Regions from separate parts of the Carbonatibacter coralli genome, predicted to be linked through region 1. Evidence: riboswitches for the same ligand, from Rfam matches in the RefSeq annotation. Region 1 holds a riboswitch; each other region holds the start of a gene.
What was found. A riboswitch is a leader RNA that binds a small molecule or an ion and turns the genes downstream of it on or off. The one in region 1 is predicted to bind cobalamin.
Positions count from the first base shown of each region.

Region 2: linked by a shared signal. The riboswitch ahead of AAAH10_RS07585 (hypothetical protein) and the one ahead of AAAH10_RS13380 (ABC transporter ATP-binding protein) in region 1 are both predicted to bind cobalamin.
Region 3: linked by a shared signal. The riboswitch ahead of AAAH10_RS04235 (DUF4198 domain-containing protein) and the one ahead of AAAH10_RS13380 (ABC transporter ATP-binding protein) in region 1 are both predicted to bind cobalamin.

Region 1 is NZ_JBBUTJ010000006.1:57,063-60,310, reverse strand. It holds gene AAAH10_RS13385 (ABC transporter substrate-binding protein) at 1-631, opposite strand, end outside; gene AAAH10_RS13380 (ABC transporter ATP-binding protein) at 628-1,455, opposite strand; cobalamin riboswitch at 1,663-1,885, opposite strand; gene AAAH10_RS13375 (hypothetical protein) at 2,075-3,010, shown strand; gene AAAH10_RS13370 (DUF2842 domain-containing protein) at 3,156-3,248, shown strand, end outside.
Region 2 is NZ_JBBUTJ010000002.1:453,623-456,870, forward strand. It holds gene AAAH10_RS07575 (GNAT family N-acetyltransferase) at 1-199, shown strand, start outside; gene AAAH10_RS07580 (lysozyme family protein) at 265-1,230, shown strand; cobalamin riboswitch at 1,371-1,587, shown strand; gene AAAH10_RS07585 (hypothetical protein) at 1,623-2,180, shown strand; gene AAAH10_RS07590 (MATE family efflux transporter) at 2,392-3,248, shown strand, end outside.
Region 3 is NZ_JBBUTJ010000001.1:913,640-916,887, forward strand. It holds gene AAAH10_RS04225 (NikL family nickel/cobalt ECF transporter subunit) at 1-114, opposite strand, end outside; gene cbiM (cobalt transporter CbiM) at 98-898, opposite strand; gene AAAH10_RS04235 (DUF4198 domain-containing protein) at 962-1,750, opposite strand; cobalamin riboswitch at 1,969-2,190, opposite strand; gene AAAH10_RS04240 (GcvT family protein) at 2,294-3,248, opposite strand, start outside.

The DNA of each region.
Region 1 (3,248 bases):
TTCCGGCAGTGAAAGGCTTGTCGTCACCGGAATCAAACAGGAAGACACGCGTACCGCTGGCATCGCCAACCTTTTCCCTGATACCCGCGAGCTGATCTTTCCAGCCATCGACCAGTTTCAGGGCTTCCGCTTCCTTGCCGAAGACCTTGCCCAGACGCAGAACGTCACTGTAAAGCAGATCCATTGTCGCGGCCTTTTCAGCCTTGTGCTGGTGCACACAGCTTTCAGACAGGATCAGGGTTTTGATTCCCTGTGGCTCTAGGGTTTCCGGTGTCACCTCGCCACCCGGACGCATGCCGTAGTACCAGCCCGCAAAGAAGGTATCCGCAGAGGCTGCAACAAGGTTTTCAACGGACGGATATTTTGGTGCAAGCTCCGGAATGTCACCGCGCTTGGTGTCAAATTCAGGGCTGGTTTTGTACCAGCCGGAAATTCCTGTAACACCGACCATTTTGTCCTGCAGACCCAGCGCAAAAGCCATTTCGGACATGTTGATGTCGTGAACAACCAGTCGCTCCGGCACCTTGTCAAAGGTGAGGGTCGAATCGCAGTTATCAACTGTTACCGGCTCGGCAGAAGCAAGGCCTGCCGAAAAAATCAAACCGCCCAGCAAAGCTGATGCATATTTCATAACGCTACTCCATTTTCTTCAGAATCACGGCGAGTAAGAGGAATATCCAGAACCGGTATCTTCCGTTCCTGTTCAGGATGATTGAGATAGAGGAAATCCACGCCAAAAACCCTTTGCACAGTTGATTGGGTCAAAACCTTCTCAACCTGATCAAAAGCGACCATCGAGGTCTTTTCCAGCAAGAGGGCGTGTGTTGCGATCGGGGGAATCAAAGCCAGATCATGCAGAACAGAAATACAGGTCACACCGCTTTCTGCGACCAGGGAAAGCAGAAGCCCCTTGGCCAGCGGATCAAGGTGGTTTGTCGGCTCGTCCAGAAAGAGAATTTCCGGTTCCTGGCAAAAGGCACGCGCCAGCGAGGCACGCTGCATCTCGCCGCCGGAAAGCAGTCCCAGACGGTCTTCGGAACGTTCAAGAAGCCTGACCTTTTCAAGGGCCTGATCGACCTTCTGCCTGTGCTCTTCCGGAGCAAACCCTGTGCTGTGCGGAATACGCCCCAGGGAAACATATTCCCGAATGGACAAACGCGTATCGGGTTTGTCCATCTGTCCCACATAGGCAATGAGCCGTGCCCTCTTTCTGGGATGGATATCCTTCAGGGCCTTGCCCTTGAAGAACACCGCCCCGGCAGACGGCACCAGCAGTCCGGCAAGCAAACGCAGGAGTGTGGTCTTACCAGCCCCGTTGGGACCGGCAATAGCCAGAAAGCTCCCCTTTTGAATCTCAAAGGAAACATCCCGAACAAGCGGTTGGCCCGTCTCTGAAAGACAGGTCAGATCCTCAGCTCTCAAAACAGGCAGCAGATCAGAACCAGTCATCGACATCAGTCCCTCCCTTTCCCGGTCCTTGCAGACACAAAAAAGTGGTCAGGAGCTGAAAAAGCACAAGCAGCCCGGCGTTCTGTCAACACAAACTTCCCCCACATCAGGACAGGATCAGTCTGGGAAAGAGAAGCCTTGACCACTTTTGAGCTGGAATAAAACAGTGCAAAAGGGAAACCACTTGCCCCACCCGGAAAACCCCGTCCGGCTTGGATCACATCAACACCTGGCAGGTCTCCTGGCTCGCGGGTCTCCGGAAACACACAACCTTCCCAACCTCACAAGGGGTCAGTGGCATTGCTGATGTGTTCCTCACCGCTCACAGTTGCGGGGGCAGCCACGGCATCGGTCCCTGATGGGCACGCCTCACCGTGTTCCCTTTTAATCCGTTCTCGCGTCTCGCATAAACGGAACCAAGATGGATGAGAGTATTTTCAACTTTGAAACGCTTTGCAAGCAGAAATACAGATCAAAGTCACAAAGCGACCATCAGGAAACGATGAAAGAATTCGCGCTTTAAGAAATCATCAAAGAGTTCCTGATATGGTTTTTGACAAGAAAACTGAACTCCTCAAAGAACAGTTCAACTAAAAGACGAAAAATTGAGCAAGGCAACAGCCACATGAGCACTCTCGAGACAAACACATCAGACAGTCCCGAAATACCGGAACTCGACGATGACAGCCTTTATTGCAAAACCGACGAAGCTGGATTTATTCATGACGGTAAAGGCGAGACCCACACAATACTCGGGCTTCCAATCAGTCGCTTTATCAATCAGAAACTGCATGACTTTGTTGTCAGCCAGGATCACAGAAGACTGGATGAGCTTCTGAGAACACAGCTGGCTCAAAGTGAAAGCACCCTGAACATTGTGACAGCGGAACAGTGGGAAGAACCCTTCCGGGTTTCCGTCACCAAGCTTGCCCTTGAAGCCACCTTTACAACCTTTTTGCAAAGGCTCCCGCTTGAACAGGGCGGTGGCGCCGTGCTCCAGGCCCATGTTGTCGATGAATATGTCAAGGACCAGAGCACATTCCTGGGTGACCTTGCCGAGGATGACAGCCTCTATGACGATGAGCACAAACCTCTGGAAACACTGGCGGTCTCCATGTTTGAAGTCGCGAACCTCTCCAATCCTGACCTCGTTCAGACTCACGGTGAGGAAACCATCAATCGTCTGAAGACAAAGGTCAAACAGAACATTGTCCGGGATGGAACGCGCCCCGTCACGCAGATTGACGAGGAACGCTATGCGGTTCTGCACGATGGCAGCTACAACAGTGACCACGTCGAAAAGTCGCTGAAGCGCCAGGTTGAGGAATCAGGACTGTCGAAGGATATCTCTGTCGGTCATCTGAATCAGGGTATCAAGGCTGACAACAGGCAGGACCTGCAGAAAAAGCTGCAATCCGGTCTGGAAGGCTTTGCCGATGAAGGCCTTGAAAAGGCTGCTGAAAACCTCACCAAAAGCAGCAAGCCACAGAAGACAGCTCCCCGGGTTGTCGAAACCGCTGAAGAGCCAAGGAAAAAGTCTTTCCTCAAACGGTTCTTCTGACAGGCCCCTCCGGAAACAGGACAAAACCCCGATTGAAGCCGGCCCTTCATCGGGGTTTTCCTGTGAGGCGTCGGAAAAGCTTGATTTTTGAACGCAAAAGGCCTTCATTCTACAAACCTTGGAGTGTCATGCAGGAGTTCGGATCATGCTCAATCTCAACAGTGGCTATTTTATCATGCTGCTGGGTCTGGCCGCTTACATCGTTGTCGCCGTAACGCTTGCCGGTTTTCTGCCTGAC
Region 2 (3,248 bases), on a different contig from region 1:
CTGCAGCGAACCCTCAAATCGCGGTTATGACTTTGCCCGGATGCTGGCCCTGATCGGCGGTGTTGACAATGTCGCCTCCATCAGGCTGCACAAAGCACTTGGCTTCAAAAAAGTCGGATTACTGGAAAAGGTCGGATACAAGCATGACAAATGGCTCGACGTCATTGTGATGCAGCGCACTCTGAAAGCAACGGACTGATCCTCCCACACAGGAAATCTGGCACTGCATTTGCATAACATCTCCGGAATGAAACGGAGTCAGTCATGCAATCCCTGCCCATCCTTCCAGCGCAAACCCTGAAACACCTGACAGGCGGCCTTGTCTCCCTTGCCCTTGTCTGTGGTCTTGCGTTCCAGGCGAAGGCATCGGTCAACCCCGGACAAATCAAGCCATCTCTTGCCGATCCCCTTGCAGGCGCCCTGTCCCACGAAGCTGAACTCTGCCGCTCTGCCATTGATCAGGTCGAGCGGGACAACAAGATTCCCCTCTATCTCCTGCGCGCCATTTCCCTGGTTGAATCCGGGAAATGGGATGCCAAAAGCAAAAGCAGACAGGCCTGGCCCTGGACGGTCATGGCAGAAGGCAAGGGGCGATATCTTCCCAACAAGGCGGCAGCGATTGCCGAGGTGAAGAAACTGAAAGCCAAAGGCGTCCGGAATATCGATGTCGGCTGCATGCAGGTCAATCTTCACTACCACCCTGATGCCTTTGCCAATCTGGAAGAAGCTTTCGACCCTTACGCCAACGCACGCTACGCAGGCAATTTTTTACTCAATTTGAGAAAAGAAATGAGATCCTGGACCATGGCTGTCGGCCGCTACCATTCTGCAACGCCCAAATATGCCGGCCCCTATCGCCACAAGGCCATCAAGGCATGGCGGGGATTGCAGCAGGATGCGAACAGGCAGCGCCAGGAAATCATGCAGGTCGAAGCAGAGGAACGCCGCGCTGCTCTGAAAGCCAGACAGGAAGCCCAGAAACAGAAGACAACAGAAACCGGCAACAGGATCAAACCGCAGGCGCATCCATCACTGGCCCTTGCCCGCTCCGCTCACAATCCGGTCAGGCCATCCCGTGAAACAGCCGCAATCAGCTTCGAAACGGAAAACGCCCTGATCGGCAAGGCAGAAGTCGACGGAGAACTGCTGACGGTCGCTGAAAACCATGACGTGACTCCACAGCCAATCTACAGAAAAACGATCTCTGTCCGCACTCTTTTCGGCCACTGATCCGCGCGTTGAGCACCCGGGATAAAGCTACAATATCTTGTGTATTTTCCATGAAAAACACAGCTTGTAGTAGCCTTCCAGGCATTTTTCCTCACACCCGTCCCAAAAGCTGTGTTGACAGCACGGATTGAAAATCATAGTCTCAGGACACATCGCACGGTTTCCCTGTCAGGATCGCTTCTGACCGGGATGAAAAGGGAATTTGGTGCGAAGTCAGAAAGTCTGATTTCAACTCCAAAGCTGCCCCCGCAACTGTAGATGGCCAGCATTGATCAAAGTCCACTGGTTTTTCCGGGAAGGCGATCAAAGCGTTTACGAGCCATAAGCCAGGAGACCTGCCGCGCACTGTTTCAACCCATTTTTCCGGGCGGGGTGCACCGGTGGAGGCTTATATGAACGCGACAAGTGCCATTGCCGGCATGATGGACAGCCAACTGTCCCTGGATGATCTGAAAACTTCAGAATCCAAAGGTTTCTCTCTTTCCTTTTTGTCTGACAGCGAAAGCACAGCCGGGGGTTCTCTCTCCCTGTCTGCACGCTTGTGCCTTTTGGGGCAACGCTCTCTCAGCTCAGAAGAAGCAGATGTCTGGTTCCGGTCCGTACCGGAAGATCCGCGTGCAATCCTCCACCGTTCGCTGTTTGAAGACTTTTTTTCCACTCGCAACTCTCTGTGGAACAGCACCTTCAAGGCAGAAGATATTTTTGTCACATGGCTGCTGAGCCTTGCTGACGATCTTTCTCCGGCAAAGGCTGCGTCCAGGGTCCTCAAACTCCTCAGTGATGAGGGGCAGCATCATCGCCTGACCACCGAAGGTCAGCGTCTCAAAGGCTTTCTGGAAGAGACGCTGACCCTTTCGGGAAAACTCAATACCCTGGCCCGCAGACGCCGCGGCGGATCACGGTCCAACAACAAAACTACAAGACAAAAGCCCTCACAGCTCATGAATTGACCTCGCTGCATTCCCGTAATTCCCAGGGATGCAGCACTCAACAGGGGACAACACGATCGCTTCTCTCTCTTCTCTCTCTGATCGTGTTGTCCCCTCTTTTTTTGCCCGGGCTTTCGCAAAACCCCAAGCTGTAAAACAGGTCGCACTCACCTGAAAAAAGATGTAATTTGCAGATCCAACTCGCAAAGAACACTTTCAGGAATCCGCCACAATGTCAGAACAAACGCCTCAGGAGGCTGCAAACAGGACTGCGCAAACAGCTGGTTCTGCCAGCGATCTTGTCCCTCACAAAAAGGTTCTGTCATTGGGGATTCCCCTGATCATCACAACGCTGACAACACCATTACTGGGTCTTGTTGACACGGCAATTATGGGGCACCTGCCCGATGCAGCCTATCTGGGAGCCGTTGCAATCGGGACGGTTGTCTTCAATTTTCTGTTCTGGAGCTTCGGCTCCCTCCGCCTCAGCACCGTCGGCTTTTCGGCACAGGCTCTGGGTGCCGGAGACCAGATGGAACAGAAGGCCAGTCTTCTGCGCCCTCTTATCTCGGGACTTTGTATCGGCGTGGCTCTTGTTCTTTTGCAGTGGCCCCTGCTGACGGCAGGCCTCTGGCTTATGGGTGGAACAGAACAGGTGTCCGGCTTTGCCCGGGACTATGCAGAAATCCGCATCTGGGCTGCCCCCCTGACACTTGGGAACTATGCTCTGGTCGGCTGGTTCCTCGGGCGGGGACAAACCCGGACAACCCTTTTTCTCCAGGTCCTGATCAATCTGGTCAACATTGCCCTGAGCCTGCTGTTCGTCATTGAACTCAACATGACCATCAAGGGCGTCGCCTTTGCAACCGTTCTGGCCGAGGGCACCGGTTTTCTGGCCGGCCTTGTCATGGCCTTCCAAGGCCTGCGCAAAATCCGCCTCAGAACGGACTGGGCGCAGGTTCTTGAACGGGCCCGCCTGCTGGCGCTGGCAAAGGTCAATGGCGACATCTTTATCCGCTCGGCCTGTCTTGTGCTGTCCTTTGGCCTCTTCACAAAAATGGGGGCCAGCTTTGGCGAAGAGACACTTGC
Region 3 (3,248 bases), on a different contig from region 1:
AGAGGTAATGACCTTGTGCGCCATGGCTCCATTGATAGCAAAGACGGACAGCAAAAGACTGCCCAAAAGCGCACAAGCGATTTTCACAATTTTGTTTTCAAGAGCGCGCAACATGGAAGAGCTCCGGTTTTACCTTGTAAATCAATTGAATGGTCGAAGCGGTCAGCACACCTTCCAGCGCCATGACAGGGAAATGCGCAACGACGACAAACTCTGCAGCCTTCAGAAATTCATCACCCGACAGCGCCAGCGAGCCGGCCACCATCAGTGCTGTCAGCAGAATGGACAGCGATCCGCCAAAGAACCCCCACATCCCCGCTTCGCTCAGGGTTCCGCGATAGAACAGGAAAGCACCGAACAGCATCACCAGGGCAAAGGACAGGAGCGCAACAACATTCACCCAGAAGGACCAGCCAGTTTCCCCGGTCTGATAGCGAGCAAAAAGCTCTTCCCCGGCAAAGACACAGGCTGCAGCAAAGCCCAGCAGAAGAAGAACAGCACCACGGCGCGCCCAGTCACGGTTTTCAGGCAGCATGCCCCAGCGACAGAGATAGAAGACTGCCACAGCAGGCGCAGCAATGTTCAGCGCATTGACGCCCAGAACTGTCAGACCACCGAAACCGAAGAAGACAGCCTGAAGGACCAGCGCGACAAAGAGCGCAGGGAAGGCTGCCCACCCAAGCACGACCCCCAGAAGCCCGTTCAGGATCAGGTGAACAGAGGAAAATCCGAGAGGAACATGGATTAGCGAAGCCACAAAGAAGACAGCGGACAGAACCCCCACCCGCGGCAGATTTTCAGGCGTGACCTGTCGGAGACCGACGGCCAGACCACCGGCGGCCAGAACAGCTCCGCCAATCAGAACCGGGTTGGATAGTGCGCCATCAACAATATGCATAAGACTTCGACCTCTTGTAAGAACCGGGTGTCGGGCCCTGACCCGACACCCGTTCTGTCCGCATTACTTCAGTTCGTTTGCCTGGATCCAGATTACAGCATCCTGGGACAGTTCCTTGCCCTCGAATTCTGTATCAGGACCTGTTCCCAGAGCAGCAAAACCCCAGTGACCCGCTTTTGGCAGACCAAATGTAAAGGCGCCGGCGGCATCAGCACGGATAGAGAAAGCCGGTGTGCTTTCCCAGGCACCGTCCTTGGCGAAAGAGTTTGTTTCCAGGTTCGGCTCGAAGTTCATGTACTCGACCTCGATCTCGGCATAAGGGACAGGCTCGCCTTCAGAAAGAACAACACCGCTGAAGGTGCTGCCCGCAACAGCTGCATAAGGTGCAATCAGTGGAACGATCTCTGTTTTCAGGCCCTGTGGCTGATCCCAGTCTGTCGGCAGTTCACCAACGTTGACGTAGGACTTGGTGATCTGCTGGATATAGATGTCTTCGCTGCCTTCAAAGTAGGGAGCAGGCTGAACAACGAAAACGTTGTCGCCCAGACCTTTAAGACGAACAGTCGCTTCATAGGCTGTGTTCGTGTTTTCGGCAGACGTCCAGTCGATCACAGACAGTTTGTCCTTCAGATCGGTTTTCTTGCCTTTTTTGATCACGAAGAATTCTTCCGGCTCAACCATTTCCATAACATGGCCGGACTCAGCCGGGTGCGTGAAAGGCATTTTCAGTGTGATCTCGCCACCTTTTTCAAGCGCTGTCTCAGGGGTATAGACCAGCAGGAAGTGTGCAGAAGCCGGCACAGTTGAGAGCGCTGTAAAAGCAAAAAGGGAAGCAAGGAAAGTCTTTTTCATGGTTCGGATCCCGATGTGGTTTTGCCTGTGCATCAGACAAAAATCAGCACAAGCGTTTCAAAGTTGACGCTTGTCTTCTGAAACCGGGATCAGTCAGAGAGTCTGGCAGGCACAAACAAACACACCCGCCTGCAAAGCAGAAATCCAACGGCCTCAAAAAACAGGTTGAGGCACGTCACACAACGGAAACCGCTTTTCTGGATACCCCGTCCGGAAAAATCAGTGACGCTGTACGGGCAGGTTTCCTGGCTCAGGATCATCGCTGGCTGTTCGCCTTCCCTGCAAGACAGCCTTGCAAGTGGCCTTGTGAACAGTTGGCTCACCTTCACAGTTGCGGGGACAGCCCCGGCTTCGGATTCCCTGATGGGCAAATCCAACCGAGTTCCCTTTTAAGCTCAGGGCTGCTTCACCCCTGGAGCACCAGTACGGCGGCGATTTTTACACCTCCGGGTGGTGACTCGCAAGCCCTGATTCAAACCACACAACGAAAAAGGGACACTGTGTTTTCACAGCGTCCCTTTCCTCTCAATCTGCGCCTTTGCCTCAGCTTCTCAGGCGCTTGCCTTCAGCATCAAAGGGCGGTTTCTCCAGAACCGTCGCCTTGTGAGGCAGGCCAAGAACCGCCACATCCAGTTCGGTTCCGGGCTTGGACTGGTCAAGGTTCACATACCCCAGCGCCAGCGACATCCCGACAGAGTGCCCGTAGCCACCGGATGTGACACGTCCGACATGATTACCCTTGCTGTCAAAGATCGGCTCACCGCCAACCGCATCCGCATCATGCGGTGTCTCGACAGACATCAGAACAAGACGGTAACGGGCTTCCCTGCCCTGAAGCTCGGCAAAGGAGTCTCTGTTCAGGAACTCCTTGTCCATTTTGATCAGACCATCCAGACCGGATTCATGCGGCCAGTATTCTGTAGAATACTCCCGTCCCCAGGAACCATAGCCCTTCTCCATTCGCAGAGACAAAAGCGCCCGGCTTCCGACGGGACGGACACCCAGATCACCACCGCTTTCCAGAATCAGATCATAGAGCTTCACCTGATCCTCTTCCTTCATGTAGATCTCGTAACCCAGATCCCCTGTGAAGGACACCCGCAGGACCAGAACATCACAGCCCGCAATGGTCATCCTGCGCGACCGCATGAAGCGGAAAGCCTCGTTGCTGAAATCCTCCTGCGGAGCCAGTCGGGACATGATCTCCCGCGCATTCGGTCCGGCGAGGTTAAAGCCGCACAGGGCATCCGTCCTGCTTTCAAAGGAAACGGTGTCAGGGCGTGGAACAGCCTTGAAATAACGCTGATGATAGCGCTCTGCCATACCGGAACCGAACATCATGAAGTGATCATCGCCCAGTTTGGTGATGGTAAAGTCACCGGCAACCCCGCCCCGCTTGGACAGCAACGGTGTCAGGCAGGAACGCCCATCCACTGTGGGCACCCGGTTGGCCATCATCGCATTCAGCCAGTCTGCAGCCCCTGCACCCTTGATCTCG